Regions from separate parts of the Ruegeria sp. YTSC106 genome, predicted to be linked through region 3. Evidence: riboswitches for the same ligand, from Rfam matches in the RefSeq annotation. Region 3 holds a riboswitch; each other region holds the start of a gene.

Region 1 (10,131 bases), on a different contig from region 3:
GTCCATGACGAAACCCGTGCCGCAATGTCGTTTAGTCACAATATGATAGAATTTCGTGTCATGTCTAACCAAGAAAAAGCCCCGCACTATGGCGGGGCGGTCACTCGTTACCCCCTCATCCCCCAAAAAACCCGCGTTGTTCGGAGGGAAACCAAGTGAACAACGCGGGCAGACAGTTAGGGGTAAATTGTGTACGGCGTTAATTGCACTTTGGATCAAAATTCCCCGCGCCGCCCTAATCTGGGATGATAGGCAACGCGGGGACTTAGTCTGGTCATGGGACTGCCCAGACTAAATGGGGCAAGTGTGTTACGGGTCGTGTCGCTGGTTGGATCAAACTGTTGCAATTTGCGTTCACCTGCATTTGAGGGCGCTGTTCAACCAGCCAGTTCTTAGTTTTCCAACAGAACTTTTGCCAGCATTCCGTTTGTGTTGAACCGTCGGACCCATGCATACCGCCCGCTTAAACGTTCGACGCGCTGAACCGCGTGCGGGACACCACGACCACAGGGTTTGGTGTTCGTCAAACGAGGTTTTTACCATTACTCAAACCGCCATTCTTGGAGAAATATTATGTCTCGAAGTGAGTGAAAAACGAAACTTCATGACAAGGCGAGAAGGATGAACTAGGAATCTAACAAAGAAAAAGTTCTGGACGTATTGTGGAACACATTGCCTTTACCTTTGAGATGGGGGTCGTTTGTACCCTTCTGGCTTTCACCGTTTTTTTGTTCGTCTCCGAGATCATCAGGATCGACCTTTCCGCCATATTGGTTCTGGTTCTCATAGGCTTGCTCAGCTACGCGCCCGGGCTGGGAAATCTGGCGGATGTAACCCTTCTGTTCGACGGCTTCGCATCCAATGCCGTCATCTCGATCATTGCGGTAATGATCGTCGGTGCTGGTCTGGACAAGACGGGGATCATGAACAAGGTTGCTGCCGTTATCCTCAAATATGGTGGCAAATCGGAAGGCAGGGTTGTTCCAATCATCTCAGGAACCGTTGGCGTCATTTCTTCGTTCATGCAGAATGTCGGCGCCGCTGCTCTGTTTCTTCCCGTTGTCAGCCGTATTTCTTCGCGGTCAGGTATACCGCTGTCACGCCTGCTGATGCCGATGGGATTCTGCGCCATTTTGGGTGGCACAATGACGATGGTCGGGTCGTCTCCACTTATCCTGCTGAACGATCTGATCCTGACGGCAAATGACAGTTTGCCGGCCTCTCAGAAAATGGAGCCCTTCAGCCTGTTCTCGGTCACACCGATCGGTGCAGTTCTGATCCTGACGGGAATTGGTTACTTTTTGCTGTTGGGACGCTGGGTTTTGCCCGTGGCTGAAGGGCCTGACAATACGGGCACCGGACAAGGGACACAGGAATACCTGCAAAGGGTCTATGGCCTCAAAGCCGACGTGTTCGAAGTCGTAGTGCCCGAGGACAGCCCCTTGGTCGGAGAGATTCTGGCCGACATCAACCACGAAAACCACCTGTACATCATTTCCACCTTCTATCGCGGCAAAACCTCGATGGTTCAGGTTTTGACAGCCGAAATTGCGGCCCCGTGTCGGCTGGCCATCGTCGGCCGCCGTTGGGAGGTCGAGACGTTCGCCAAGAAATACGGGCTTACCGTTCTTCCGGATTTGGACATTTTTGTCGAAGAGTTCGCCCCCACCAATGCAGGCGTGGCCGAGGTGGTCGTCACGCCAGACAGCAAGCTGATCGGCAAATGCCCCCGCGAGCTTTTGTTCCGCAAGACCTATGGCATGTCGCTGCTGGCCATTCACCGCGGCGAAGAGACGCTGAGCCATGTCGAGACCGAGGATCACGAATCCACTCAGATCGGGCTCGAAAAGTTTCAGGCCGGTGACATGCTCGTGGCGCATACCAGATGGGACAACCTGATGCGGATCAAGCGCGACCCGGACTTCGTCGTTGTGACAACGGACTTCCCCCAGGACGAACTGAGGCCGCAAAAAGTCGGCTGGGCCCTGGCATTTTTCGCCATTTCGCTGTCATTGATCCTGTTCACGGACGTCCGGCTTTCGCTCTGCCTTCTTACCGGAGCGGTAGGCATGATGTTGACCCGTGTGCTCAGCGTGGATGAGGCATACCGCGCGGTCGGGTGGAACACCGTATTCCTGCTCGCCTGCCTCATACCTTTGGGACAAGCTGTACAGAACACAGGCACGGCTGCGTGGATCGCCCAGCAGATCATGATAATTCTGGACGGCTGGCCGCTCTGGTCGCTGCAAACCGGAATCGCTGTTCTGGCGACTGCTTTTTCTCTGGTCATGTCAAATGTCGGGGCCACTGTCCTGCTGGTGCCTTTGGCGGTATCGATTGCGATAGCGGCTGGTGGGAATCCATCGGTTTTTGCACTGACCGTCGCCATTTCCACATCGAACAGCTTCATCATCCCAACCCATCAGGTAAACGCATTGATTATGGGTCCGGCAGGATACAAGGTGATGGATTTCGTGCGTTCCGGCGGGATCATGACTGTGCTGTTTCTGGTCGTCTCTCTGCTCATGATCAACGTCATTTACTAGCGCGAGAGGATCCGGGGTGTTCGGCGGTCTTTTCCCACCATCGTGACAGGTTCTGTCCAGGCACCCGCTCACCACAGTGTACGACCCTGGCAGAGATACCGTTCGTCGCCGGGCTCATCTCAGGCTGTACCCCGCACGACATGCCGCCCATCGACGCCCACAGGTCGCTTTCTACTCCTCCGCATCATTGTTACGCGCGACTCGCTTGACAAGCAGGCCAGCGGTGCCGCATGTCCCTTTCGTTGGTGTCGGTGACAGCCGATGAAAAGGGAATGCGTCAACGGTCATGCCGCCAAACGCAGCCGCCCCCGCGACCGTGAACGGAGAGGATGCCCAATGCCACTGGCCCAAAGGCCGGGAAGGCGGGACATCCGACAGAGGCCCTCCTCTGGCATCCGCAAGCCGGGAGACCTGCCAACAACCGAAGTTGAAACCGGGCGGGGTGTTCCGGTGTCGGGTCCGTGACCAATCGTGGCCCGCATGAAACCCCGTCCCCCGCGAAGAGGATTTGGGGGGATGAGAGACATGACCGAGACCACACCAGTCGAGTTGCTGGTCTGTACCACCTGCCGTCGCGGCCTGCCTGTCGAAGATGACGCGCAACGCCCGGGCGCTTTGTTGCACAAGGCCCTGGAACAGGCTGACCTGCCCGACGGTGTCACCCTGAAAGCCGTAGAATGCCTGTCAAACTGCGATCAAGGTTGTTCGATCGTATTGCGCGGCGGGCCGGGCCGCTGGACATTCGTCTATGAAAACCTGAGCGAAACAGATCATGTCGACGTCATTGTCGACGGTGCGACCAAGTATCTGGCCACTGAAGATGGTTTGGTGAAATGGCGCGAACGCCCCGAACATTTCCGAAAAAACTGTGCCTCGCGCATTCCCCCGATTGGAGCCTGACATGTCGAACCTCGAAAAACTCCCCGTCACAGTGATCACCGGCTTTCTGGGCTCGGGCAAGACCACTTTGGTGCGTCATCTGATGCAGAACCCGCAGGGCAAGCGCCTTGCTGTCGTGGTCAACGAGTTCGGCGATGTAGGCGTCGATGGCGACATCCTGAAATCCTGCGCCATTCCCGATTGCCCGGCGGAAAACATCATGGAACTGGCCAATGGCTGCATCTGCTGCACCGTGGCAGATGATTTCATTCCCACCATCGAGGCCCTGATGGCTCTGGAACCGCGCCCGGATCACATCCTGATCGAAACCTCGGGACTGGCGCTTCCCAAACCATTGCTGAAGGCGTTTGACTGGCCCGACATCCGCTCGAAAATCACCGTGGATGGCGTGATCGCCCTAGCCGATGCCGAGGCTGTAGCCGCCGGTCGCTTCGCGCCCAATGTCGAAGCGGTGGATGCCCAGCGCATGGCCGATGACTCGATCGACCACGAAACGCCCCTGTCCGAGGTGTTCGAGGATCAGATCTCCTGCGCCGACATCATCCTGCTGACCAAGCCCGACCTCGCCGGCCCTGAAGGCGTGGTAAAAGCACGCGAGATCATCGCCGCCGAGGCGCCGCGTCCCCTGCCCGTGGTCGAAGTGGCCGAAGGTGCGGTGGACGTTCGCGTTGTGTTGGGTTTGGAAGCCGCCGCCGAGGATGACATGGACGCCCGCCCTTCGCATCACGACGGCCACCATGATCACGAGCATGACGATTTCGAAAGCATCATCGTCGAGTTGCCCGAGCAAGCCGATCCGACCCAACTGGTGGCCAAAATCGAACGCCTCGCCAATGAGCTGAACATCCTGCGGGTCAAAGGGTATGCCGCCGTTCAGGGAAAGCCCATGCGTCTGTTGGTACAAGCCGTGGGTGCGCGGGTACGTCACCAGTATGACCGTCCGTGGGAACCCGGCGAAGAGCGCCGTTCGCGTCTGGTCGTCATCGCCGAGCATGACGACATCAAAGAGGCGGAAATCCGCGAAATCCTCGTGGGTGTGCGTGAGGCTGCCGAGTAAGACCCATGCACGTCGTCTTCCGCGAAAGCCACGGGCTCGAGGAAACCGAGACCCCGACCGATCTGGGCCAGAGCCCAGCAGAACTGGTGGTGCTGTCTTTCTCGGACAGCGACCTGGGTGCTTTCGCGGCGGGCTGGCATCGTGGTGGCGGACCGGATGGGCGAATGCCGACCCTGCGGCTGGCCAATCTGACAGCTTTGAAACACCCGCTGTCCGTTGACACCTATGTCGAGCAGACGCTCGAGGGCGCCAAGGGCATTCTGATCCGTCTGATCGGTGGCGTGCCCTACTGGTCCTACGGCCTGCAGCAGGTTCTGGCACTGGCGCAGGCCAAAGGCATCGCTCTGGCCGTCCTCCCAGCGGACGGGCGCGAGGATACGCGGTTGGATGACTATTCCACCTTGCCCGTCTCGACCCTGCGGCGGCTGGCGCATCTGTGCGATACCGGCGGCGAGGTCGCGGCACAGGCCGCACTGGCACAGATGGCTCTGGCGGCAGGGCTTTATGCCGGTCCGGTGATGGGCGCCAAGACCTTGCCCGAATGTGGCGCGTGGTGTCCGGGTCGCGGCGTAATCCCGGTGGAAACCGCGTTCGAAGATAACGCTAAACGCATCCTCGTCACCTTCTACCGCGCTTACCTGACCTCGGCAGACACCGCCCCGATCGCCACCCTGATCCGCAGCCTGCGGGCCCGTGGATTCGAGGCGATGGGCCTGTTTGCCCCGTCGCTCAAGGCGCCTGTGGCCGCCGACTGGTTGCGGGAACAGGTTGTTGCGCTGAAACCATCGGCAATTGTCAATGCCACTGCCTTCTCGGGCAAAGGTGCGTCGGGAACATCGCCTCTGGACGCAGCAGATGTGCCTGTGTTTCAGGTCGCTCTCGCCACCTCGCGCCGCAAAGCGTGGGCCGAAGCAGAACGCGGGCTGTCCCCCGCCGATCTGGCCATGCATGTGGTACTGCCCGAGGTGGATGGGCGGATCTCGGCGGGAGTCGCGTCTTTCAAGGAACCCGGCAAACGCGATCCTCATCTGGAATACGCGCGCTTTGCACATCGGCCCGAACCGGACCGGATCGAAGCGATCATCGACCGTGTCTCGGGCTGGCTTGCACTGAACGATAAACCCAAGGCAGATCAGATTCCCGCGCTGGTCCTGTCCACTTATCCCGGCAAAGACTGGCAGATGGCCCATGCGGTTGGCCTTGACGCGCTGGCCTCGGCCCAAGCGATGCTGTCCGATCTTCGCGAAGAAGGCTATGACATCGCGACTGGCGAGCCGATTGCCGACACTCTTCTGGACGCACGGATTTCGTGGGCGCTCGAGGATTATCTGGATGCGCTTGCGGATTTGCCCGAGACCCTGCGCACCGATCTGCACACCGCATGGGGCGCGCCCGAAGATGATCCGGCCTGTGCCGATGGGGTCTTTTATTTCACCGCACTGCGACGCGGCAAGGCGCTGGTCGCGCTGCAACCCGAACGCGGCACGCCCGAGCTGCGTGATGACGACTATCATGACCTCTCGCGCACCCCGCGCCACAGCTATGTCGCCTTCTATTTGTGGCTGCGCAAAGGGTTGGGCGTGAACGCGCTGATCCACATCGGGGCACATGGAACGCTGGAATGGTTGCCCGGAAAATCGGTCGCTTTGTCTGCTCATTGCTGGCCCGAGGCGCTGATCCGCGATCTGCCGGTGATTTATCCCTTTATCGTCAATGATCCCGGTGAAGCCGCGCAAGCCAAGCGCCGGATTGGAGCGGTCACGCTGGGCCACATCCCGCCCCCGATGAAGGAAAGTGGCACGCCGGATCGGATGGTCCGGCTTGAATCGCTGCTGGATGAGTTTTCGAACGCCGACGGGCTTGACCCCAAACGCCGTGACCGCTTGCAGGAAGATATCCGTGATGAAGCGCAGGCCATTGGCTTGGAAAGCGATCTCGGCCTTGATCAGGCAACCTGCACCGCCGAAGCGATCACACGTATCGACCGCTTTGTCTGTGACATCAAGGAAAGCCAGTTTGGCGACGGGCTGCACATCTTCGGGCGCGTGCCCGAGGTGACGGGCAATTTCGATCCGGCCCCGTCGGCCCACGCTGAACGCGACGCGCTGATCAAAGCGCTCGGGGGCAAACGGATCGATGCCGGGCCTTCGGGTTCACCCTATCGTGGTCGGTCAGATGTTCTGCCCACCGGGCGGAACCTTTACACCACTGACCCGCGGTCGGTTCCGACCCGTGCGGCCTATGCGCAGGGTGTGAAACTGGCCGAGGAACTGGTGCGACGCCATCTTCAGGAAGAAGGCGATTACCCAAAAGGGCTGATCGTCGATCTGTGGGGGTCAGCCACCATGCGCACGGCGGGCGAGGAATTTGCCATGGCCTTGCACCTGCTGGGCGTCAAACCTGTATGGGACAAAGGGTCCGAGCGGGTTTCCGGCATCGAGGTTCTGCCGATCACTGACCTGAGCCGCCCGCGCCTGGACGTGACCTTGCGGGTGTCGGGCCTGTTTCGGGATGTTTTCCCGACGCTGTCCGCTTTGTTTGGCCAAGCGGTTCGCGCATTGGCCGCGCGTGATGAGGCGGCGGACTGGAACCCCTATGCCGGGCAGGAGCCGGTGGCGCGGGTCTATGGACCTGCGCCCGGAAGCTATGGCGTCAACATGACCGAACTCTCCGAGGTGTATACCGACGAGGCCCGTGCACAGGCAGGTGAAGCGTGGCTTGAGGCCAGCTCTTTTGCATTGGAAGGCGAACACATATCACAGGACAAGGACGGTATCACCCAACGCGTTGCAAATGCGGACAGCTTTGTCCACTTGCAGGACCTGACCGAAACCGATCTTCTTCTGGCCAACGATTATGCCACACACGAAGCGGGTTTTGCCGCCGCCAAGAAGATCGCCGGCGGAACCGCGCAGCTGTACCATCTGGACAACACAAATCCGGAAAATCCTCGTGCCCGCACCTTGCCTGAAGAAATCAGCCGTGTCGTCCATGCCCGCGCCACCAATCCCGGCTGGATCGCCGGGATGCAACGCCATGGTTTCCGCGGAGCCGCTGAAATCGCAGCGACGCTGGATCATATGGCCTCATTCGCGCATTTGTCCGGCACGGTCGCAGCACATCTATTTGACCTCTACCACGATGCCACGCTGGGCAACGCAGAGGTGGACGCGTTCCTGCAAGAGGCCAATCCCAAAGCTCGTCAGGCCATGCAGGACCGGTTCCGCGCGCTGCTGGAGGCCGGGCTTTGGAACACGCGCCGGAATTCCATCCGGGCCGATTTGGAGAAATTGAGATGAGTGCACCAATTGTTCAGGGCTGGTGCCCCGGCGCCCATCGTCCGATGATGTCCGGTGACGGTCTGGTCGTCAGGGTCAGGCCCCGGCTGGCGCGTCTGGACGCCGATCAGGCTCTGGGACTGTGCGATCTGGCGGACCGCTTTGGCAACGGCTCGATCGATTTGACCAATCGCGCCAATCTGCAAATGCGGGGCGTGGACGAGGAAGACCACCAGCCTCTGCTCAAAGAGCTTGCCGCGCTGAACCTGCTGGATGCGGAACCCGGCATCGAAATACGCCGCAATATTCTGGTTACACCGCTCTATCAGGCGGGCGATTTGACCGCTCGGTTGACCCATGAACTGATTGGCCGGCTTGCGGACCTGCCGGCCCTGCCTGCAAAATTCGGCTTTGCAATCGACACAGGCCCCGAACGTCTGCTGGCGTCGGATTCGGCGGATATTCGTCTGGAAACCGTTGCAGACGGCCTGATCCTGCGCGCCGACGGGTGCGAAACCGGGCGGAGCGTGACCGAGACCGACGCCATTGACCACGTGATTGCGCTGGCAATGTGGTTTTCCAAAACCTACACACCCGAGACACGCCGCATGGCGCGTGTCATCGACGCCCTGCCGCAGGAATGGCAAGGGTGTGCGCCCGGTTCTGTTGGCGCAAAGCTTCAACCCGGCCCCTGTGAACTGGGTGCTCTGTACGGAGCGGCTTTTGGGTCGCTGCCTGCGCGCAAGCTGTATGATCTGATCGAGGACAGCGGTGCTTGCGCCCTGCGCGTCACACCGTGGCGGCTGATCCTGCTGGAAGGCGGGGCGGCGATACCTGCCTCGGCGTTTGTCGAAGATGGAACCGATCCGTTGATGACCACCGACGCCTGCCCCGGCGCACCGTTCTGCCCGCAGGCACAGGCAGAGACGCGCGACATCGCCCGCGCATTGGCTTCGCGTGTTTCCGGACGTCTCCATGTTTCAGGCTGTAGCAAGGGATGCGCCCGCATGGGCCCCGCTGACATCACATTGGTAGGCGATAACGGACGATTTGATCTTGTCAAACAGGGCCGCGCGGGGGATGAGCCCTGCCAGCGCGGGCTTGACCCCCAAACACTCATGACCATGGACTTCACCTGATGCCCTATACATACGAAACCGATGGCGCAGCGATCTACAAGGAAAGCTTTGCCACCATCCGGTCCGAGGCTGATCTGGACCGGTTTGATGCCGATGAAGAGCAGGTTGCCGTTCGGATGATTCACGCCGCGGGTATGGTCGGACTGGAAGAGTTCGTGCATTTCTCGCCCGGCTTCGTGCAAACGGCCCGTACTGCATTGGAAAACGGTGCACCGATCCTGTGTGATGCGCGCATGGTCAGCGAAGGCGTCACCCGCTTCCGCCTGCCCGCCGATAACGGGGTGATCTGCACCCTGCACGATGAACGCGTACGCCCGCTGGCCGCCGAGATGAGCAACACCCGTTCCGCCGCTGCGCTGGAGCTGTGGCGGCCGCATCTGGAGGGCGCGCTGGTCGCCATCGGCAATGCGCCCACCGCGCTTTTTCATTTGCTGAACATGCTGGAAGACCCGGATTGCCCGCGCCCTGCCGCGATCATCGGCTGCCCGGTAGGCTTTGTCGGTGCGGTGGAATCCAAGGATGCGCTTTGGGAAGCCCAACCGGTGCCGTCCTGCATTGTCAAAGGCCGTCTGGGCGGCAGCGCCATCACAGTGGCGGCCGTCAACGCCATCGCAAGCCGGGCAGAATGAAGATGGGCACCATATACGGTGTGGGCCTTGGCCCCGGCGACCCGGATTTGATGAGCGTCCGGGCGGATCGCCTGCTGCGCAATGCAAAACATGTGGCGTTCTTCCGCAAACCCGGTCGCAGCGGCCAGGCACGCAAGATCGTCAACGGGATGATCCCCGAAGGTGCTATCGAGTTCCCTATGGAGTATCCCGTGACCACCGAGATCCCGGTGACAGATCCGCGCTATAACGAATTGCTGGCTGCGTTCTACGAAGACTGCACCAAGCATCTCAAGGCCCTGTCCGAACAGGGTGAGGACGTGGTTGTTCTGTGCGAGGGTGATCCGTTCTTCTATGGCTCGTTCATGCATCTTTACAGTCGTCTACGCGAAGACGCGCCGGTTGAAGTTGTACCCGCCATTACGGGCATGTCCGGAGCCTGGACCGCGACAGGAGACCCGATCACCTGGGGTGATGATGTTCTGACCGTGCTGGTTGGCACCCTGCCCGAAGACACGCTGGCTGAACGCATGGCTAAAACCGATGCATTGGTCGTGATGAAAATCGGGCGCAACATCGACAAGGTGAAACGCGCTCTGAAGA
Region 2 (10,131 bases), on a different contig from region 3:
GACATGTTGATCCAGCGCATCAAATCTCCGAATGATCCAGTCAAAACTAGATTGCTGGAGGCCGAACTGGTAGTTGGCAGGTCGACCGGCCCTGCGCCCAACAGGTTGTAACCATGAAACACTCACGCGCTGATTTCCCCAAAGATTTCCTCTTTGGTGTTGCCACCTCTGCGTACCAGATTGAAGGCCATGCACAGGGCGGTGCGGGGCAGACTCATTGGGATACCTTTGCGGCGTCGCCGGGCAACGTGGTGCGCGGAGAAAACGGAGACGTGGCCTGCGATCACCTGAACCGGTTCGAGCAGGATTTCGATCTGGTACGCGAAGCCGGGTTTGACTGTTATCGCTTTTCGACCAGCTGGGCACGTGTATTGCCGGAAGGGCGTGGTCAGGTCAATCAGGCGGGGTTGGACTATTATGACCGATTGGCGGACGCCCTGCTGGAGCGCGGTATCCGCCCCTGTGTGACGCTTTATCATTGGGAACTGCCGTCAGCGCTTGCGGATCAGGGGGGGTGGTGCAATCGCGATATCGCGGATTGGTTCGCGGATTATACGCAGGTCATCATGGGTCGGATCGGTGACCGGATGTTCAGCGCCGCGCCGATCAACGAACCCTGGTGTGTCAGTTGGCTGAGTCATTTTGAAGGCCACCATGCGCCCGGTCTGCGCGACATTCGCGCCGCTGCGCGAGCGATGCATCACGTTTTGTTGGCCCACGGCAGGGCCATTCAGGCCATGCGCAGTCTTGGCATGAGCAATCTGGGCGCTGTGTTCAACCTCGAATGGTCCGAGCCAGCAGATGACAGCGCGGAAGCGCGGCTTGCCGCAGATCGCTACGATGCGATTTACAACCGGTTCTTCCTTGCCGGGGTTTTCAAAAGAGAATATCCTCAAACAGCCTTGGTGGGATTGGAACCACACCTGCCCAAGGGCTGGCAGAACGACTTTGAAACCATCGGAGCACAGGTCGATTGGTGCGGGTTGAACTACTATACCCGAAAATTGATCGCCCCGGCGGACACCGCCTGGCCCAGCCTGCAAGAGGTTCCCGGGCCTTTGCCGAAAACGCAGATGGGATGGGAAATTGAGCCCTCTGCCCTCACCCGCTTTCTTATCAGAACAACGAAAGACTATACGGGCGCGATGCCAATCTATATCACCGAAAACGGTATGGCGAGTGAGGCGCGCGTGCAGGACGATGATCGTATCGATTATCTCGACCGGCACCTCGCGGCCGTGCAGGACGCTTTGACACAAGGTGTTCCGGTGAATGGCTATTTTGTCTGGTCGCTACTGGACAATTACGAATGGGCCTTCGGGTACGAGAAGAGGTTTGGATTGGTGGACGTGGATTTCGAAACACTTGCGAGAACGCCCAAAGCGTCTTTCATGGCGCTAAAATCCGCCCTGTCCGAGGGTCAGAACGTCTCTCAGCCGTTAGCGCAACCATTCGGGGCTGTGCATGAGCATTGGAACCTAGTTGCGGATATTGGTGGCACGAACACACGTTTAGGCGTCGTCATGAATGGCGAATTGGCTGATCTTCGGAAACATCCGACGGGGACATTGGAAGACCTGTTGGAGGCGTTCCATGATCTCAGAGACGAAATCGGAACAAATCCACAGGCCGTCGTAGCTGCGGGCGCGGGGCCCGTCAGGGATGGGACTATTCAACTGACCAACGCAAACCTGGATCTCTCGGAGACAGAGTTGGCTAATGCAACAGGAGCGCAGCGCACCTTTGTGATAAATGATTTTACCGCCGCGGCATGGTCGGTGGCCGAGGTGACCCGGTCGGATGTTGCCGTCTTGCAGGGACAGGCAACGCCGCCCGCAGGCACGCGATTGGTTGTTGGCCCCGGAACCGGGCTCGGCGTTGGCGCCTTGCTTTACTCAGAAGGCAGATACCATACGGTTTCCGGCGAAGGCGGGCATGTGGGTTTGTACCCGCGCCATCGCGAAGAAGTTGATATCTTTGAAGCGGCGCGTCGTATCGCACCGGGCTGTTTCTTTGGGGACAGCCTGGCGCTGGAAGCAGAAATGTTCCTGAGTGGAACCGGCCTACCGGTACTGTATCAGGCGGTTGAATTGGCAGCCGGTCAGGCGCGGGCACAGGTGCGCTCTGCGAAAGAAATTCTGAACGATGCCCGCAGCGGCACCGATCTCATCGCCGAAAAAACGGCGCAGATTTTTACCACTCATCTGGGTGCATTGATGGGTGATCTGGCGGTCACCTTGATGCCAGAGGGAGGCGTGTTCCTTGTGGGCGGCGTTGCCGAGAAAAACCGCTGGCTTTTCAGTGACAACTTCAAGGATGCGTTCAACGGCGGCGGCCGCTTCAGCGATTTGCGCCGTTCCCTGAACCTCTACGTGTCTGAACAGGCAGAGTTCGGGATCATCGGCGCAAACAACTTCTGCAAGAACGCGCTGAGACAGTAACCAGACTAACCGAAATCTCTATTCCAAGAAGGACCAAGACATGATCCTGTGCTGTGGTGAAGCGCTGATAGATATGATCTCAGAACCGACCGTGTCGGGTGCGCTGGGTTTTGTGCCACATACCGGTGGTGCAGTTCTGAACACAGCTGTTGCGATGGGGCGTCTGGGCGTGCCGGTTGGAATGCTGACAGGTTTGTCATCGGATATGTTCGGGCAGCAACTGATCGATGCCCTGAAAGCCAGTCATGTGGACACGACGCATGTGATTATCTCGGACCGCCCGACCACGCTTGCCTTTGTACAGCTTTCTGATGGGCACGCGTCTTACAGCTTTGTTGATGAAAACACGGCGGGCCGGATGTTGCTGCCCGAAGACTTGCCCGATCAACTTCCAGCGGTTTCCGCTCTGTATCTCGGTGGTATCAGCCTTGCCTGTGAACCTTCCGCAGATGCTTATGCCGCCCTCCTGGACCGCCACGGTTCTGACCGGGCTGTGATGCTGGATCCGAATATCCGCCCGGGTTTCATCAAGGATCAAACCCGATTTAGAACGCGTTTGAACCGCATGATCTCACGAGCAGATATCGTCAAGGTTTCGGACGAGGACTTGGACTGGATCATTCCGGGTAACGAATCCGAAGCCGCGAAGGCGTCTCTGCTGTTGCAGGCGGGTCCAACCGCTGTCATCGTCACGCGTGGCAGCGACGGGGCGCACGGTTACCTGGCAGATGGTTCAGAAGTCTCAGTTCCTGTAAAGCCCGTTGAAGTGGTCGACACAATCGGCGCAGGTGACACGTTCAACGCTGGCGTCCTGACCGGTCTCAGCCGTGCAGGGCATCTGACCAAATCAGGTCTGCGCGGATTGACTGCGGAAAACTTGCGAACGGCTATGGAACTGGGCGCGGATGTGGCCGCAGTGACCGTATCCCGAGCCGGGGCGGAACCGCCTTGGGCGCATGAGCTTTGATCTTTAGAATGGCACAATGAAACGATCTGAAATCAACCGTATCAAATCTCAGGCACACGCGTTTATTCAGTCCTTCGGTGCCGTGTTGCCACCCTTTGCGAATTGGACGCCAGAGCAAATGCGCAGCCCTCTGGCTGAAACGATTCGCAACCGCGGGCTGGGATGGGACATAACCGATTACGCACAAGGCCGTTTCGACGAACTTGGACTTTTTCTGTTCACTCTGCGCAATGGTGAGGCGAAGGATCTGAAATCCGGGCGCGGGATGCTCTATGCGGAAAAACTGTTGATCTCGAAAGACAATCAGCTTTCTCCGATGCACCGGCATATCGTCAAAGCAGAAGACATCATCAACCGGGGCGGCGGCAACCTCATTCTGGAAATCTATGCGTCGGATCCAAACGGTGGCGTTGACCGCGACAACCCGGTGACGGTCCCCAGCGATGCCTGCCCTGTAACCTTGCAACCCGGAGAGCACTTGCGGCTGAAGCCGGGGCAAAGTGTAACTCTGATGCCCGGCATCTGGCACGCTTTCTGGGCGGAGCGCGGCGATTGCCTTATTGGCGAGGTTTCGACCGTGAATGACGACCGTACGGACAATGTGTTTGAAGAGCCAATCCCGCGGTTCTCAAAGGTCGAAGAAGATGCAGAGCCGGATTTCCTGCTTGTATCGGACTATTGACACCGTTCGGTCCGGGCTGGCGTGAACAGGATAGTCGGCTCAACTATCGCATATCCTTCCACCACCCCACATCGTCTGCCGCTTGACAAGTCTTGCGTAGCCGGACTAGCTGAGCCGGATGGTTCCGTAAGGGATGAAAATGGGAATACGGTGCGGCGCAGGGATGCGCCAAGTCCGTGACTGCCCCCGCAACTGTAAGCGGTGAGCGACGCCACTGTACCACTGATCCGAAAGGGTTGGGAAGGTGGGCCGAGCCTTGACCCGCAAGTCAGGAGACCTGCCATCGCATGGTAAACCAACCCGGGGCGGGGCGTCCCCGAAGGAGGCTTGATGGCGCGTTTGCGTAATATATGGGTATTTGCCTTCTGTCTGCATCTGGCAAACGACGGAGATGGCAATGGCCTGCTATTCTGATCACTACGTTCTGATCTGTTCAACATGTCAGGGGACGATGCCTGCCGAGGCCGCGCAAGACGCACTGGACGCTCAGTTGCCTGACGGTTTTGAAACCCGAATGGTGGCCTGCATGGCAGGTTGTGAACGGGCCATGACCGTTGGATTTCAGGCCGCAGGCAAAGCGCAGTATCTGTTCGGCGACATTAAGACTTCACACGACCTGGCTGCCCTGGTCGAATTCGCGACGCAGTTCGGCGACAGCGACGATGGCTGGACCAGCGCCTCGAACCGTCCTCCTGCCCTCTTTACAAAGACCCTGTCGCGAATACCCGCTTTGCCATCCCGAGGGACGTCATGAGTTTTCTGGTTGCCGAGGATCTGGAGTACTACGCTCTCAATGGTGATATCCTGTTGCAGGACGTGTCCTTTCGTCTTGAAGAAGGATCAATTCTGGCAATTGCCGGGCCGAACGGTGCCGGTAAGACCACTCTGCTGAAACTGCTATGCGGGATCGAAAGGATTGCGTTGGGTGATGTTTGGATTCAAGGCAAAAGCCTTCGCACTCTGTCCGCCCGCCAACGCGCCCGATCCATTGCTGTGGTCGGACAGCAGGAAACGCCCGATGGACGGATGCGGTTGCAAGACTATGTTGCGCTGGGACAAATCCCGATTCAGGGGGAACGATCGACGGCTCAACATAAAGCTGATCTTGAACGGGTGCTGACGACGACCGAACTGTCGCATTTCGCAAACAAACCGATGAGCCAACTGTCGGGCGGTGAACGTCAGCGCGCACATATCGCTCGCGCACTGGCCCAGAATCCATCTTTGTTGTTTCTGGACGAACCAACCAACCATCTGGACCCGGATGCCAAGGGGCACATGCTGTCCTTGGTCGCTGACCTGGGGGTAACGGTCGTCATGATCGTCCATGATCTGGTCATGATCCCGGAATTCGCCAGCCATGTGGCGTTGATGAAAGCCACGCGCCTGACCGGGTTCGGGCCTGTCAGCGAAGTTCTGACCACAGACCGGGTACGTGACACATTTGGTGTGGATTATCTGTGCTTTCAGCACGAAGGCCGCATGATCCCGGCGCTGGACATCCGAAAACGAAAACTGTCATCATAACAGGAGCTAAAAATGATGCACAAACTCTGGCCAGTGGTTGTTTTCACTGGCTTGGCAAGTGGCGCAGCAGCGGAGGCCGTCACGGTTGACAACTGCGGCGAACCGCTTGTTTTTGAAACGGTGCCCGAGCGTCTGGTCGTGCACGACATGAACATGACGGATATGGCCTTTGCGCTCGGCCTTCAGGACAAGATCGTGGGGCTTACCGGAATTACCGGCTGGTACAAAACAAGCCCCGATTTTGATGCTCAGCGTGGCGATATCCCAGAACTTGCCCCCAAATACCCGACCATTGAAAACCTTGTGGCCGTCGAGCCCGATCTGTTCTTTGCCGGTTGGTACTATGGCATGAAACCCGGTGGCGATGTTACGCCCGACACCCTGGAACCCTTTGGTATCAAGACCATGGTCCTGACCGAAAGCTGCGTGCATCTGGACAAGGATCGCCCCGAGGCCAGCATGAACCTTTTGTTTGGTGACGTTCTGCGTCTGGGCATGGTGATGCAGGTCGAGGACGAGGCCGAAGCGCTGGTTGCCAACTGGAAGGACCAACTGTCCGCCATTGAAGCAAAAACAGCCGATCTGGCAAAGCCCCGCGTGTTCCTGCTGGACGGACCGGCCGATGCTCCGTTTACTGCCGGCAAGTTCGCCATTCCCGATGCAATGATCGCAGCCGCCGGTGGCGAAAACGTGACACATGATCTGGATACCAGCTGGGGCCGCACGTCGTGGGAAGCCGTGGCAGCGGCTAATCCGGAATTTCTGGTGCTGCTCGACTATCAGTCCGGCAACGGCGCAGAGGACACCTTTCAGTTCCTGAAGGATCATCCGGTGATGTCACAAACGGACGCGGTAAAGAACGAACGCTGGATTGGCCTGCGTTACGAAGAACTGACGCCCGGCCCGGCAAACATCGAGGCGATCGAGAAAATGGCGAAGGCCATGCACCCGGAGACCAACTGATATGGTCCAATTGGGCCGTTTGATTTTGCTGGGGGCGGTTGTTCTGACCGCCCTTTTGCTGTTGTCCATCGTCTACGGGACCACTCCTATCCCCATGCGCGAAGTTTTTTCAGCCATCGTTCTTGGAACCGGTCTGGTGGACGGAGACATGTCGCCTTTGCACCGGATCGTCTTCGACCTTCGCCTGCCCCGAGCCCTGTTTGCTGCCGTGATTGGCGCGGGGCTGGGCGTCGTTGGTGTTGTTTTGCAAACAACGACGCGAAACGATCTGGCAGATCCGTTTCTGTTCGGTCTGTCCTCTGGTGCAGCTGCTGGCGCCGTTCTGGTGATCACGGTCACAGGTGATGTATTGGGCATCTGGACGTTGCCGTTGGCGGCGTTTTGCGGCGGTCTGATCGCATCAGGCATTGTTCTGGCGCTGGTTCAGGGCTTACGCACGAGCGCGCCTGAAAAACTTATCCTGGCTGGTTTGGCGGTATCCTTTCTGTTTTCCGCGATCACCAATTACCTGATTTTCTCTGGCGACAATCGCGCTGCGCATTCGGTGATATTCTGGATGCTTGGCGGTTTGGGACTAGCAAGATGGGAAACGTTCCCGCTTGTCTTAATCGGATTGGGCCTGATCCTGAGCTATTCACTTTATCGCAGCCGGTGGCTTGACGCACTGCTGACCGGAGATTTTACAGCCTCTTCACTGGGTATTCCCGTTCAGGGCCTGCGGTTCAGTATGTTCTTCGTTGCCGCGTTGGCGACGGCCAGTTTCGTTTCCGTTGCCGGCGTCATCGGCTTCGTCGGGTTGATGGTACCGCATATTGCACGCGGCATCGCCGGAACTCTGCACCGAAACCTGCTGGTCGCCTCAGCCTTCGTGGGCGCAATTCTACTGACTCTCTCTGATATCTTGTCACGCCTTCTTCTGGCTCCGCAGGAGTTGCCCGTCGGAATCGTCACAACGTCAATAGGATCACTTTTTGTCTTCTTGTATTTATTCAAATCTGATCGCGGGAACTAGTTTCCAGAGATTGCGCGACACTTTCATTTTTCAACATTGATGAGGTCAAGCAGTTCGGCATGCAATTCGGGGGTTGCGGCGGAAACGACCGCGCCATCTGAATCGAGGGTCAAAGCGTGCCCCTGCCAATCGGTCATCACTCCGCCAGCGGCTGTGACAAGGGGTGAGACCGCCAGATAGTCATAAGGTTGCAAATCGTAATCCACGACAGCATCGACATGCCCCGAAGCAAGCAAGGCATGGGGGTAACAATCATAGGCAAATCGGCGCGTCTGCCCTGCGGTCATCAGCCGGGTGAACAGGTCAGGATGGTCGCGATAGATCTTGTCCCCTTCATTCACATACAAAACCGATTGATCCAGGCGTGTTGTTTGCGCGACCTGTACCGGTCGCCCGTTCAGGCGGGCGCCGTCACCAATTACACCCAAGTAGGTCTCACCTAAGGCCGGCATTCCGACCAGTCCGAACTGAGGTTGTCCATCCAATAGATGAGCCAAAAGGAATCCGAACAAGGGATGGCCGGACAGAAACGATCGGGTTCCGTCAATGGGGTCAATGACCCACATATGGCGCCCGTCGCCAGCCTCCTGACCGTGTTCTTCGCCAAAGATGCCATGCTCTGGGAAATGCTGATTCAGATAGGCCCGTACTTCTGCTTCAACTGCCTTGTCGGCCAGCGTCACCGGGCTTTCATCCTGCTTGAATTCAACACCTAAAGAACCCCGAAAAAAAAGCATAGCGGACTCCGATGCAATATCAGCAATCTTCATCGCGTGTTCAGTCAAAGCATCTGGGGTTACCATTTCCGGTCCTTTCGGCTGAAGTCATCCGATTTCCGACGGATGAAGGGTTGATTGCCCTGAAAGCTGAATGAGAAGTCATGCAGTTCAGTCTTCAGATTGGCGTGAAGTGTGACAATACTGTAACTTTATCAACTGCTCATAGGTCGAAAACAGCCAGATTCAACGATCTTCCGGACATTCGGGGCGGATTTGCCATGTTAGCATGCTTTCCCTATGCGTTCCGATCGCTGTGTGTTTGTCAGTTGATCAGCTCTTGCACCCTCGGGTCAGATTTTCACCCGGCTCATCTGCGGGTCGTACAGCGGTTGCAGTGTCACTTCGCATGGAACCCTTTGAGTTGCGACATCCAATTCATATGTCCCTGATGTGACGTATTCCGCATCGACGCCCTTTGCGTTTCGGATGTAACCGTAGCCGATCGACTTTCCGACGGTGTAGCCATAGCCGCCCGAGGTCAGCCACCCGACTCTTTCGCCATTCCGATAGATCGTTTCACGCCCCAGAAGAACAACGTCGGGTTCAACCGTGAAACATGCCAGCATCTTCTTTACGCCGCCGGTTTTTTGCGCCTCAGAGGCGGCACGCCCTTTGAAATCAATATTCTTCCGGAGTTTCACGGCCCAGCCCAAGCCACTTTCAAACGGCGTATGATCCGGCCCGATATCCGAACCCCAGGCGCGATAGCCTTTTTCAAGGCGCAGCGATTCAATGGCCCTGTAGCCCGCATTTATCAATCCATGCAGCCGCCCAGCCTCCATCAGCGCGTCATAGACGGTCTGTGCATACTCCACGGGCAGGTGCAGTTCCCAACCTAATTCACCAACATAGGTCACACGCAGCGCCTTGACCGGACACCCGGCGATGCCGATGGTGCGGATCGCGCCAAACTTGAACCCGTTATTCGAGACGTCATCGCGCGTCACCGCCGCAAGAATCTCACGCGCTTTTGGTCCCATCAATGACAGAACTGCATTCGATGAGGTGATATCGAACAGCTGGCAATTCATACCCTCGGGAATGCTGCGGTCGATCCAGTCGAAGTCATGAGTGGCAAAGCCAGTACCGGTGACGATGTAGAACTCATCATGAGCCACACGCCCAACGGTCAGGTCGCACTCGATCCCGCCCTTGTTGTTCAACATTTGGGTATAGACAAGGGTACCAACCGGCTTGTCCACATCATTGGCACAGATCCAGTTCATCGCTGCCAGTGCATCCGGACCCTTAAGGGCGAATTTGGCGAAAGATGTCTGATCGAACAACACAGCCGCTTCGCGTGCCGCTTTATGTTCGCGACCTACGGCATTGAACCAATTCTGGCGGCCAAAGCTGTATTCATCCCTGGGTGTCTCGCCCTTTGATGCATCGGCGTACCAGTTGGGGCGTTCCCAGCCCAGTTTCTCTCCAAAGCACGCGCCTTGCTTTTTCAGCGTGTCGTAAAGCGGCGACTTGCGACAGGGGCGGCCAGAGTCATGTTCCTCATGCGGCCAAGCCATCGTGTAGTGTTTACCGTATGCTTCAACGGTACGGGTGCGAACCCAGTCGGTGTCGAAATGCGGGCGGCCAAAGCGACGAATATCAGCAGACCACAGATCGAAGGGCGGCTCGCCATTAAATACCCACTCCGCCAGCGCCATGCCTGCACCGCCGCCAGCCGCGATGCCAAAGGCATTAAAGCCCGCGCCGACGAAGAAATTCTTCAACTCAGGCGCTTCGCCGATGATAAAATTGCCGTC
Region 3 (10,131 bases):
GGCACCAGAGAGGGGTTCACATGCAGAAAATGCTGAACCGTTCCGACAAACCCGCGGTGGTGATCGTCAAATTCGGCAATCTGTTCCGGGCTGCCTTGTGCAGCGGCTTCGAAGTCGTCTGATCGTCGTGAAGTATCGGACATAAAGGTTCCCCCAAAGCGTCAGGTCACTGACGACTCTAGCAAGTTTTCGGGCGAATGGGTGGCTTGAAAAGCGGAAGGCCGCCCTCTGCGGCCCTCCGGGTGATCAGGTCAACCCCAGCAGAGGTCCATGCCTTCTTTGACCGAGATTGACTCGACGCCATCAGCGGCCTTGTCCGTTACAAGCGCCACGCCGGTGTCAAAGAAATCCTTACCGGGTGTGTTTTCAGGTTTTACACCTTCGTCCGCCCATTTCTTGACGGCCTCAACCCCCAGTGATGCCATCAACAGCGGGTATTGCTGCGACGTTGCGCCGATAACACCATCAGCAACGTTTTGGACGCCCGGGCAGCCTCCGTCCACGGAAACGATGAGTACGTCATTTTCACGTCCGATGGCTTTGAGCGCTTCATAAGCGCCTGCCGCCGCAGGTTCGTTGATGGTGTGAACAACGTTGATCGTCGGATCCTTGGCCAGTAGGTTTTCCATCGCGCGGCGACCTCCTTCTTCGTTGCCGGCAGTGACATCACTCCCGACCAGACGGGGGTCATCTTCATCGCCGATCACGTTCGGGTCTGCCAGATCAACACCGAAGCCCTGAAGGAAGCCCTGATTGCGCAGCACATCCACTGTCGGCTGGCTGACGGCAAGATCCAGTGTCGCGATTTTGGCGTCGTTGGCGGCGTCGCCCAGCGTGGCTTTGGCCCATTGTCCAATCAACAGCCCGGCAAGGAAATTGTCCGTGGCGAACGTTGCGTCAGCCGAGTCAATGGGTTCCAGCGGCGTATCCAGAGCGATTACCAGAACCCCTGCATCCCGCGCCTGCTTCACAGCCGGAACGATGGATGATGTGTCCGAGGCCGTCAGCAGAATGCCTTTGGCGCCGTCCAGAATGCAGGTCTCAATGGCTTGCACCTGCGTTTCATGGTCACCGTCGACCTTGCCCGCAAAGGCTTTCAGCGTCATTCCCAGCTCTTCCGCCTTCGCTGTCGCGCCCTCCTTCATTTTGACAAAGAACGGGTTGGTGTCCGTTTTGGTGATCAGGCAAACAGTTTCACCTTCCGCCATTGCACTGCCAGCCATGGCAGCAGCTGCCAGCGCTGTCGCGCCCGCAAGTCTTGCAAGTTTCATCGATAATCCTCCCAGTTTTTCTAATGCCCATGAGGGCACGAGAGCGATCAGGCAAAAATAACCTGATCCCATGAGAAACCATCACAAGAATCAAATATTGAGTCAATAAATAACTCACTCTTATTTATTATTGACAGGGCGGGTCGGCTTTCTCATTCTCAAGCAAGAAAGGGGTGGTCGTGCCTGAATATTCATCTCAGACAAACTCGATTGGCTCGCACGGGTCAGAGGTGCGCGGAACGAACCAAAGCGGCATGCGGGCCCGAAACGAACGCCTTGTGTTATCTCTTGTCCGGCGCCATCAGGCCCTTGCGAAGTCCGAAATCGCGCGCATGACGGGACTGTCGGCACAAACGGTTTCCGTCATTATGCGTCTATTGGAAAAGGATGGGTTGCTTCTGCGCGGTGAACCGGTTCGCGGGAAAGTCGGGCAGCCTTCTGTTCCCATGCGCCTTAATCCGGATGGTGCGTTCTTCTTTGGGCTTAAAGTCGGGCGCCGCAGTGCCGAACTGGTTTTGACTGACTTTGTCGGAAATGTGCGGCAACGAGAGAGGCAAACCTATGACTATCCAACGCCGAATGCCACTTTGGATTTTTCCAGGGAGTGCCTTGGGAAAGTGATGACGTCCATGTCACCTGAGTCCAAAAGCAGGATCGCGGGGCTCGGAATAGCTATGCCCTTTTACTTGTGGGACTGGGCGAAGGCTTTGCAGGTTCCTCAGGAAAAAATGGACCCGTGGCGCGCGTCGGACTTAAAAGCGGACCTGGCTCTCAGCTGCAATATGCCAATTTTCCTTCAAAATGACGCGACAGCGGCCTGTGGTGCGGAATTGGTTTTTGGCCCGGCTGACGGGCCAAGAGATTTTTTGTATTTCTACGTCGGCTTCTTCATTGGCGGCGGGGTGGTCCTCAATGGCTCGATCTTTTCTGGTCGGGGAAATGCAGGCGCGCTCGGTCCTTTGCCTGTTCCTGATGACGCTGGCGGTGTGAAGCCGCTGATTGACGTGGCCAGCCTTTATGTGCTCGAGCGTGCAATCACGACAGCAGGGGCAACCTCGCATTCTTTATGGGAATCGACCGAGCATTGGGATGTGCCAAAAGCTCAACTGGAGAACTGGTTGAATAAGACCGCGAGCGGGATTGCCTATGCGATTGTATCATCATGCAGTCTAATCGACTTTGAGTGCGTAAAGATTGACGGCTGGATGCCGCCGGACATCAAGGCGCATTTGGTTGAATTGGTCGAAAACAAACTGTCCGAGGTTAACCTGACCGGTCTTGAGCGCCCTTTGGTGGTGGCGGGGGCCGTGGGCCCGGATGCGCGCTCGCTGGGCGCAGCAAGCTTGCCGTTGTCGGAAAGGTATCTTTCAGAAGCCTAGAAGTGTATTTCCCCTTCTTCCACTGATGCTTACCGAAGCACGTCAAACCACACCAGACTTCCCAGGTTCATAACTTTTTCGACCGCCATCACAATTGATCGTTGACGGAGACTGGGATTGTCTGGCAAGCCGCTGGACATGTCCGGTTCCGGGGTGCGCTCTGGAATCAATAGGGAATGCGGTGCGGGCTCAGGCCCAATTCCGCAACTGCACCCGCAACTGTAAGCGGCGAGCAGGGCTGAAACGCCACTGGGGTTTTCCCGGGAAGGCCAGTCCGACGCTTTGACCCGCAAGTCAGGATACCTGCCGGGCATGTGCCCCCATAAGGGGCGCTCCTCATCGGCGACGGGATGTGCGTCGGACCAGGATGCCTGAAAGGGCAATTTGGCGTTGGATGTCCCGCAGTCAAAGTGAATTTCGCACCGGGATTGGCGCGACGGGACAAGGACGACTGTTCATGAAAAAGCTGCTCAGTGCAGCCGCTGCCGCGATGGCACTTCCTGCCATGGCAAATGCGCATTTCCTTTTGGAATACACCATCGACACCATGATCGAGAAACCCGGCGATGTGCCGGTCAAGCTGATCTTCTGGCATCCGTTCGAGAACGGTCATGTCATGGATATGGAAAAGCCGCAGGAATTCTATGTGATCCACAACGGCAAAAAAACTGATTTACTTGATACGCTGGAACCTGTCCGCTTCACCGGTGGAGAAAACGAGGGGGCGGCGTTCAAAGGCAGTGTTCCTGTCAAACGTTCGGGCGATTACGTGCTGGTGACGGTTCCTCAACCTTATTATGAGGAAGCCGAAGACATCTATATCCAGCAGTTCACCAAAGCGTTCCTGAACCGCAACGCATTGCCGACCGACTGGATGAACCCTGTGGGTCTGCTGACCGAGATCATACCGCTTAACAAGCCGACCAACATCATCGCGGGTTCGACCTTCACGGGCCGTGTGATGGCTGATGGTCAGCCGGTTGCAGGTGCTGAGATCGAGATCGAGTACATGGCCGCCGAACCTGGCATGGAGAGCTCGGCCGCTTCGACACCGAAGGTGTCACCAATGCCGGGTGGTGCCGTGGTCGCCATATCGGACGACAACGGGTACTTTTCGTTTGGCGTTCCAAAAGCCGGTTACTGGGGTTTCGCAGCACTAGGTTCAGGTCCAGTGACCGAACATGAGGGTAAAGAACTTAGTCAGGATGCGGTCATCTGGATCCGCGCCTGGGATCTGGAGTAGACCCAAATGCACATCGTCGACGGAGCCCTTTCCAACCCGGTCGTGGTCGGCGGTGCCGTCGCCGCTGCGGGTGGGATTGCCATGGGCCTCAGGTCACTGGATCTTGACCGCATCCCCACTGCCGGAGTGTTGTCAGCCAGTTTCTTCGTGGCATCGTTGATCCACGTACCCATTGGTCCGTCATCGGTACATTTGATCCTCAATGGCATGGCTGGACTGCTGCTTGGCTGGGCCGCATTCCCGGCTTTGTTCGTCGGGCTTTTGCTGCAGGCGGTCTTTTTCGGCTTTGGCGGATTGACGGTGTTGGGGATCAACACCGTCAATATCGCTTTGCCCGCGGTGGTGGCCGGATTGTTGTTTGGTCGTCTGATCGCGCGTGGGACGCCTTTGCAGGGTGCGATCTGGGGTGGCTTGGGCGGCGCATTTGCCATTGCGGCGACGACCGGCATGGTCGCGACTTCACTGGCACTGTCGGGGGATGAGTTCCTGCCCGCTGCCAAGCTTGTTTTCTTTGCACATATACCTGTCATGGCCATCGAAGCGATTTTGACCGGGTTCGCCGTTTTGCTGGCGCGCAAAGTCAAGCCCGAGCTGTTTGTCAGAGGAGCGACCACATGAAGCATCTGGTTATCACACTGGCTTTGTGCTGTGCGCCTTTGCCTGCGCTGGCGCATAAAGTCATAGCCGGTGTTTTTGTGTCCGGTGATGCCATAGAGGGTGAGATCGGTTTTTCCAGCGGCGATATGGCAAGCGATACCGAAGTCATTGTTACTGGCCCGGATGGGGCAGAGCTGGGTCGCACGGTGACGGATGCAGACGGGTTTTTTATCTACACTCCGAACTCAGCCGTGGCGCATACATTCTTTGCTGACCTGGGCGCCGGGCACGTGGCCCAGGTTACTATGCCTGCAGAGGACGTCGCGCAGATTATGGGTGTTGTCGCAGAAAAAGCGGACAGCGCAACTTCGGCGACCATGGCCCAGACTGTCGGTTCCGCGACTTCACTAGGCCAAGAGGAACGACAGGTTATCGCAAAGGCCGTTCGTGACGAGTTGCGCCCGCTCAGGCGCGAGATCGCGGCCTATCGCGAACAGAATGACCTGCAAACCATCCTTGGCGGGATCGGGTACATCGTTGGTCTGTTCGGTCTGGGCTTTTACATGGCGGCGCGCCGCAGGCTGGCGGCCTGATGGCACACGTCCTGGGGCACCAAGAGAAAACACTGGCCGAAGCCGGTGACGGGCCTGAAGGTCTGATCAACCTGCTGGATCCCCGGATGCGGATCGTCATGGCAGTTGCTTTTGCAGTCGTTACCGTGGCGCTGTCAGCCCTCATTGCGCTTTGCGCGGCGTTGACCGTGTCTCTTTCGCTTTTGATGATTTCACGCTTGCCGTGGCGAAAGACGTTGAAGCGAATGGCCATGATGGATGGATTCATCCTGTTTATGCTGATCCTGCTGCCCTTTTCCATGCCCGGAGATCTGATGTTCACGCTTTGGGGGTACCCGGCAAGCTGGCAAGGCTTCTGGAAAGCGGTCCAGATTTCTTTGACCGCCAATGCCGTGATCCTGTCCCTGCTGGTGTTGGTTGGCACGATGGAGCCGGTCACTCTGGGTCACGCCTTGCATCGTCTGCGTTGCCCTGAAAAGCTGGTTTACCTTCTGATGTTTACAATTCGGTATATCGAGGTGTTGCGGGAAGAGTATCTGCGCTTGCGCGCCGCCATGAAGGTGCGCGGTTTTCGGCCAGCGACCAACTGGCACACATATCGCAGCTTTGGTTACCTGGTGGGCATGATGCTCGTGCGCGCGATCGAAAGATCGGAACGCATTCTGGCCGCGATGAAGTGCCGGGGGTTTTCCGGACGTATGCCGTTGCTTCAGGAATTTGACCTGACCCGCAGAGACATTGTGTTTGCTGCTGGATTCAGCGGTCTCTGCCTGGGTCTGATCATTCTGGAATTCGTATGACACTGATCGCGCTAGAAGACATCTGTTTTTCCTACCCCGGCCAGCCACCCGTCCTCGACGGGGCAAGCCTGAGCCTGAATGCCGGGCAGCGCCTGTCTCTGACTGGTCCGAACGGTGCGGGAAAATCGACGCTCCTGCGCATCATACTTGGGTTGCAGCGCCCGAGTTCTGGCACCGTCACCGTTTTTGGTCAGCAACGCGTGGAGGAGGCGGATTTCCACGAAGTGCGCCGCCGGGTGGGGCTTGTATTTCAGGATGCGGACGATCAACTGTTCTGTCCGACCGTCGCCGAAGACATCGCCTTTGGGCCGCTCAATCTGGGCAAGACACGCGACGAAGCGCTTGCCATTGTCGATAAAGTGCTTGGCGATCTGGACTTGATGCACTTAAAGAACCGCATCACGCACAAATTGTCAGGCGGCGAAAAACGGCTGGTGACACTGGCGACAGTTCTGGCGATGGATCCCGAAGTTCTGTTGCTGGACGAACCGACGAATGCGCTGGATACGAAAAACGAAGCGCGCTTGCTGGAAATCCTGCGAGCGTTGCCACAGGCGGTTCTGCTGGTCAGTCATTCGCCGGCGTTCCGCACGGAACTGGCACCGGATGCACTGGACCTTCGCGACGGGAAGCTGGTGCCGGCCTGACCTGTTCTCGTGGCAACCAGATACAGTGGTTTCAGAAATGCTATCACGCCGCCTGAGCCAAGCCATGAAGCCGAAAGCGAACCCTGTGGGTCGTCAGGCCTGGACTATGTCCGCTTTCGGCTCATCAGCCCATATCTGACAGCCCATGCCCGAAAGGATCCGCGTCTGCGCCTGTCCTGTTTCACAGGTTGTTTGGATTGTGCACCGCCTTTGCGATTGAATTCGAATACGTCGATTACCCGCTCGGCGCAGCCACAGGCTTCGCCCATGCCGACTTTGGCGAAATAGAACTTCTCGAAACGCTCCGGGTTTTGCATGGCTGACCTCCTTATTGCATTAAACCCCTTGAAGGGAGTCTTGCCAAATCACTTTCATGCGTTTCAAGCAGCCGCGCTATGGTGCGGCAAATTCGTTTCCTGTCCAGACATTGTCCAGTTGATTGAAGACCGGTGAGGTAATGAGCATTTCAGCGGAATAAAGCAGTTGCAGCTCGTCCGCAAACCGCGTGACGCCCGGCACAAGCCCGGTGATATTGCGCCATTCTGCCCAAGTTCCGGGATTCGACAGGCTGGTCGGATTGCCGGGATCAGCTGTCTGGTGCCACCCGGCGGCGTTCAGTAGTGGCGTGAGCGCAAAGCGCGCATCATTGCTGTCGACCTCGGAACAGGCTGCGGCATCGCATTCCCAACTCGTCCAGTCTGCCGCCGCGATGGTTCCGGCGATCGGAGCGGTGGCGTCGATGACCCGAACCAAAACCTCGAAACCGCCACCAGCAGTCGGGCGGCTAAGCGACAGGGGATCGGTTGCCACGGCGTGTAAAGCCGCAGTTGGCGCCAGGCTGAGTGTTCGGCCGATCAGAGCCAGCTGCGCAGAGCCGTCTGTTGCGGGTGCAGACCCCGCAGCAGGCAGTATCCTGACAGGTGTCAAAATCGGAACCGCGCCACCGCGGATCGTGATTTCCTGCACCGCATTGTCAAATGCCGGAACAAAGTCGCTGCGGATCGTATAGGTCAACGGGAAGCTGGGTTGTTGTGGCCCCGCAGGTCGGGCACCGTCACGTGTGACAAAGGACAATGGTGGAACGGCACCGGGCTGTGGCAGCGAAATCTGCGGCCCTGCTATGCCCAGCGCGGCCGCGATCATTCGTGAGCGCTGTTCGGCCTCTCCATATTCGCTCAGCAGATTTAAGTAGCCACCGATCTCGGTGATGTTGCGCGGGGCAGGGATGCGGGATGGGGCAATGTCGCCAGCGATGGCCAGCCTGTGGGCTATAACCTCTCGGGCGCGCTGTATCGCCGGAGAATTGGTGGTTTCAAGAATATTGATGATGGCCTCGGCAAGGCTTTCATCGATGCCCGGTTCGGGGGTTGCATTTGTGCTGGTGTCACTCATCGTCGTCCTCCGCAGGGGCGCTCAGGCCATTGAGGAAATCCAGAACGGATTGGCTGCCGGCCTTGGTTGCGCTGCCGTCATCCGCATCCGTATTGGCTTTGGTAAAGGCCCCGAAAAGCTTGGCCAGAAGCAACGTGTTGGAAGGATTGGCCAGAGCCGCAGCACCACCGGGGAAATCCTTGAACAGGTTTTGAACGAAACCGGCCCGGTTGCCATCCGGTTGCCCGCCAATCAGCGCTGAAACTCCGGAAGCGTTCTTGGCGATATCCTCAAACCCCTTGAGCTTTGCGGCATTGTCGGCAGCTGTCTTTTTCTTCTCGGCGGCCTGCTTTTTGGCTTCTTCTTCTTTGCGGGCCGTAGCGATCTCTTGCCCCTTGCCCGCAAGCTCAGTGGCCTTGCCGACAAGCTCTTTGGTCAGATCCGTCGCCGTGTCTATGGCCTTGTCCCGACCGGCGGCGACCGATTGCGTTTCAAGGGCCAGTTGCGCCTGTAGCTCCTTCAGACCTGTCAGATCGGTTCCCGCCCGCGCGAGATCAGGCGCGGCCTTGAGGATTTCGGCCAGTTGCGAAGTGGGCACGGCCTGGCCTGTGCCAATGTCCCCACCTGCGATGGTGAGCGTGTTCGAAGGTTGATTGGCCGGCAGGTCTGATGGCGCACGGGTGCCAAAGATTGCATCGCTGTCCGCGGGTAAGACCGGCGTGTCACCAACCGGAGGTGGCGTCGGGCTGTCCTGCCAGTTCCAAAAGCGGCGATGGTCGATCATCTCGCAGGAATTGCAGCGGCCCAGTACGGCCTCGCCTAAAAGGCCTCTGGTCGGCAGTGAGATCGTGCGGCGCGGTGGTCGGAAGTCTTCCCGATGGAAGGCCAGCAGACTGTCCTGAATGTCGCCGGTCCGCATCTCCATTCTGTCGGCCAGATCGGGCGGGATCGAGAATGGCATGATCATCGCATTGCCGTAGACGCCTAACACCTTGTTTTGGACCGTGCTGAGCAGTGATATCTCGCTTGAAGCGTCATCCAACCCGCCATCCGGCACGCCAATCGTGAAACGCTCCAGCAGGATGGCGCGTTCTTCATCCGTCATACTGGCCCAGATCACGCGGGAGTAGCGAACGGTGTCGGCCACGATATGTTGATACATTTCTTCGATCCGCCGTAGATCACGACGCGACAGCACGTCCGGCACTTCCTGTACGGAATAGGGCAGGGTTGCAGGCAATGCCTGGAATGTGTTGTCGTCAACGATGGTCTGTGCGTCTTCGTTCATGCGCGCCTCAAACTCGCTGATCATTGGCGCGCCGACCAGATCGTCGAAATCCGAACCCGAAATCGTCGTGTGAAGGCTCCGGTTGATGTTGCGCGTGGCGCGATCCAGATCATCGGCATCTTCTAGGTTTGAGATATGCTCCCAAATGTTGAAGATGTTGATCGGGTCGGGGCCGGTATAGAATGAGTAGGCAAAAGAGCCCGTCCGCCTGCGCAACTCGACGCGGGCGATGTCCGAACGTTCGACCGAGCGGGGCAAAGCCACGGATCCGGTATAAGTCCGCCGATTCGTTGGATCGCGGCGCGCGTCAGCCAGCCGAACCAGCAAGTTTTCACGTGTCTCGGCAGGCAAGTCATGCAGGTTGTCGATGTCAATCGGCGATCCGGTCAGAGGCACCGGTCCGACGCGGTCGCCATCCTGAGTGAAGATCACGGCGGAAATGTCATCGTTGGGCATAAAAGTGCCCTGAGCCTCAAAACTGACGATGTCCTGCGCGACACCCGGAGCATTTTGCGGAGATGCGTCCTTGTCGGCATAAAACTCTTCCAGCAGTTTGAGCGCGGTGCGGAATCTGCGACGGTTTCGGAACACGCGGCGGAAAACGTCTGCGTGGCGCAGGATCACTTTGTATCGGTGCAGCAACCCGGACCGGTTGACATTGCCCGGCAATTGATCGCCTTGCCCCAGGCGGCGAAAGCGGATGAGTTGCATTGGAACGAAGACCACCAATTGCACCCCTTCGATCCGCGTTTCCAGGGAAAAGTCGCGCAGAACTTCGAACCATTGCATCGTCATTGCATGACAATGGTTGCGGTTGGCGACGAACTTTGTTGTCGCCGTCCGCCGATCACTTGCCGTTGCGGTTCGCACACTTGTTCGGGCAGAGTTTCTTTTGACAGAAGCGGCCCGTTCCAGCGCGGCCGAGAACGTCTCATGCGTATCTGACAGAAAATCGCGTGACGT

What was found. A riboswitch is a leader RNA that binds a small molecule or an ion and turns the genes downstream of it on or off. The one in region 3 is predicted to bind cobalamin.
Region 1: linked by a shared signal. The riboswitch ahead of AC2FEB_RS08030 (DUF1636 family protein) and the one ahead of AC2FEB_RS21875 (DUF4198 domain-containing protein) in region 3 are both predicted to bind cobalamin.
Region 2: linked by a shared signal. The riboswitch ahead of AC2FEB_RS01055 (DUF1636 family protein) and the one ahead of AC2FEB_RS21875 (DUF4198 domain-containing protein) in region 3 are both predicted to bind cobalamin.

What each region holds. Positions count from the first base shown of each region.
Region 1 covers NZ_JBXWMI010000004.1:291,699-301,829, forward strand. The annotation lists gene AC2FEB_RS08025 (SLC13 family permease) at 690-2,546, shown strand; cobalamin riboswitch at 2,773-2,979, shown strand; gene AC2FEB_RS08030 (DUF1636 family protein) at 3,072-3,446, shown strand; gene cobW (cobalamin biosynthesis protein CobW) at 3,448-4,503, shown strand; gene cobN (cobaltochelatase subunit CobN) at 4,509-7,802, shown strand; gene AC2FEB_RS08045 (ferredoxin-like domain-containing protein) at 7,799-8,920, shown strand; gene AC2FEB_RS08050 (precorrin-8X methylmutase) at 8,920-9,549, shown strand; gene AC2FEB_RS08055 (precorrin-2 C(20)-methyltransferase) at 9,546-10,131, shown strand, end outside.
Region 2 covers NZ_JBXWMI010000001.1:233,522-243,652, forward strand. The annotation lists gene AC2FEB_RS01030 (LacI family DNA-binding transcriptional regulator) at 1-111, shown strand, start outside; partial or broken gene AC2FEB_RS01035 (GH1 family beta-glucosidase) at 114-1,415, shown strand; gene AC2FEB_RS01040 (glucokinase) at 1,392-2,441, shown strand; gene AC2FEB_RS01045 (carbohydrate kinase family protein) at 2,482-3,408, shown strand; gene AC2FEB_RS01050 (D-lyxose/D-mannose family sugar isomerase) at 3,425-4,090, shown strand; cobalamin riboswitch at 4,195-4,389, shown strand; gene AC2FEB_RS01055 (DUF1636 family protein) at 4,488-4,844, shown strand; gene AC2FEB_RS01060 (ABC transporter ATP-binding protein) at 4,841-5,617, shown strand; gene AC2FEB_RS01065 (ABC transporter substrate-binding protein) at 5,630-6,580, shown strand; gene AC2FEB_RS01070 (FecCD family ABC transporter permease) at 6,582-7,592, shown strand; gene AC2FEB_RS01075 (inositol monophosphatase family protein) at 7,616-8,395, opposite strand; gene AC2FEB_RS01080 (GcvT family protein) at 8,662-10,131, opposite strand, start outside.
Region 3 covers NZ_JBXWMI010000025.1:7,861-17,991, reverse strand. The annotation lists gene AC2FEB_RS21890 (ABC transporter permease) at 1-143, opposite strand, end outside; gene AC2FEB_RS21885 (sugar ABC transporter substrate-binding protein) at 252-1,271, opposite strand; gene AC2FEB_RS21880 (ROK family transcriptional regulator) at 1,526-2,650, shown strand; cobalamin riboswitch at 2,777-2,975, shown strand; gene AC2FEB_RS21875 (DUF4198 domain-containing protein) at 3,108-3,893, shown strand; gene cbiM (cobalt transporter CbiM) at 3,900-4,511, shown strand; gene AC2FEB_RS21865 (NikL family nickel/cobalt ECF transporter subunit) at 4,508-5,083, shown strand; gene cbiQ (cobalt ECF transporter T component CbiQ) at 5,083-5,862, shown strand; gene AC2FEB_RS21855 (energy-coupling factor ABC transporter ATP-binding protein) at 5,859-6,509, shown strand; gene AC2FEB_RS21850 (hypothetical protein) at 6,614-6,826, opposite strand; gene AC2FEB_RS21845 (hypothetical protein) at 6,903-7,901, opposite strand; gene AC2FEB_RS21840 (hypothetical protein) at 7,894-10,131, opposite strand, start outside.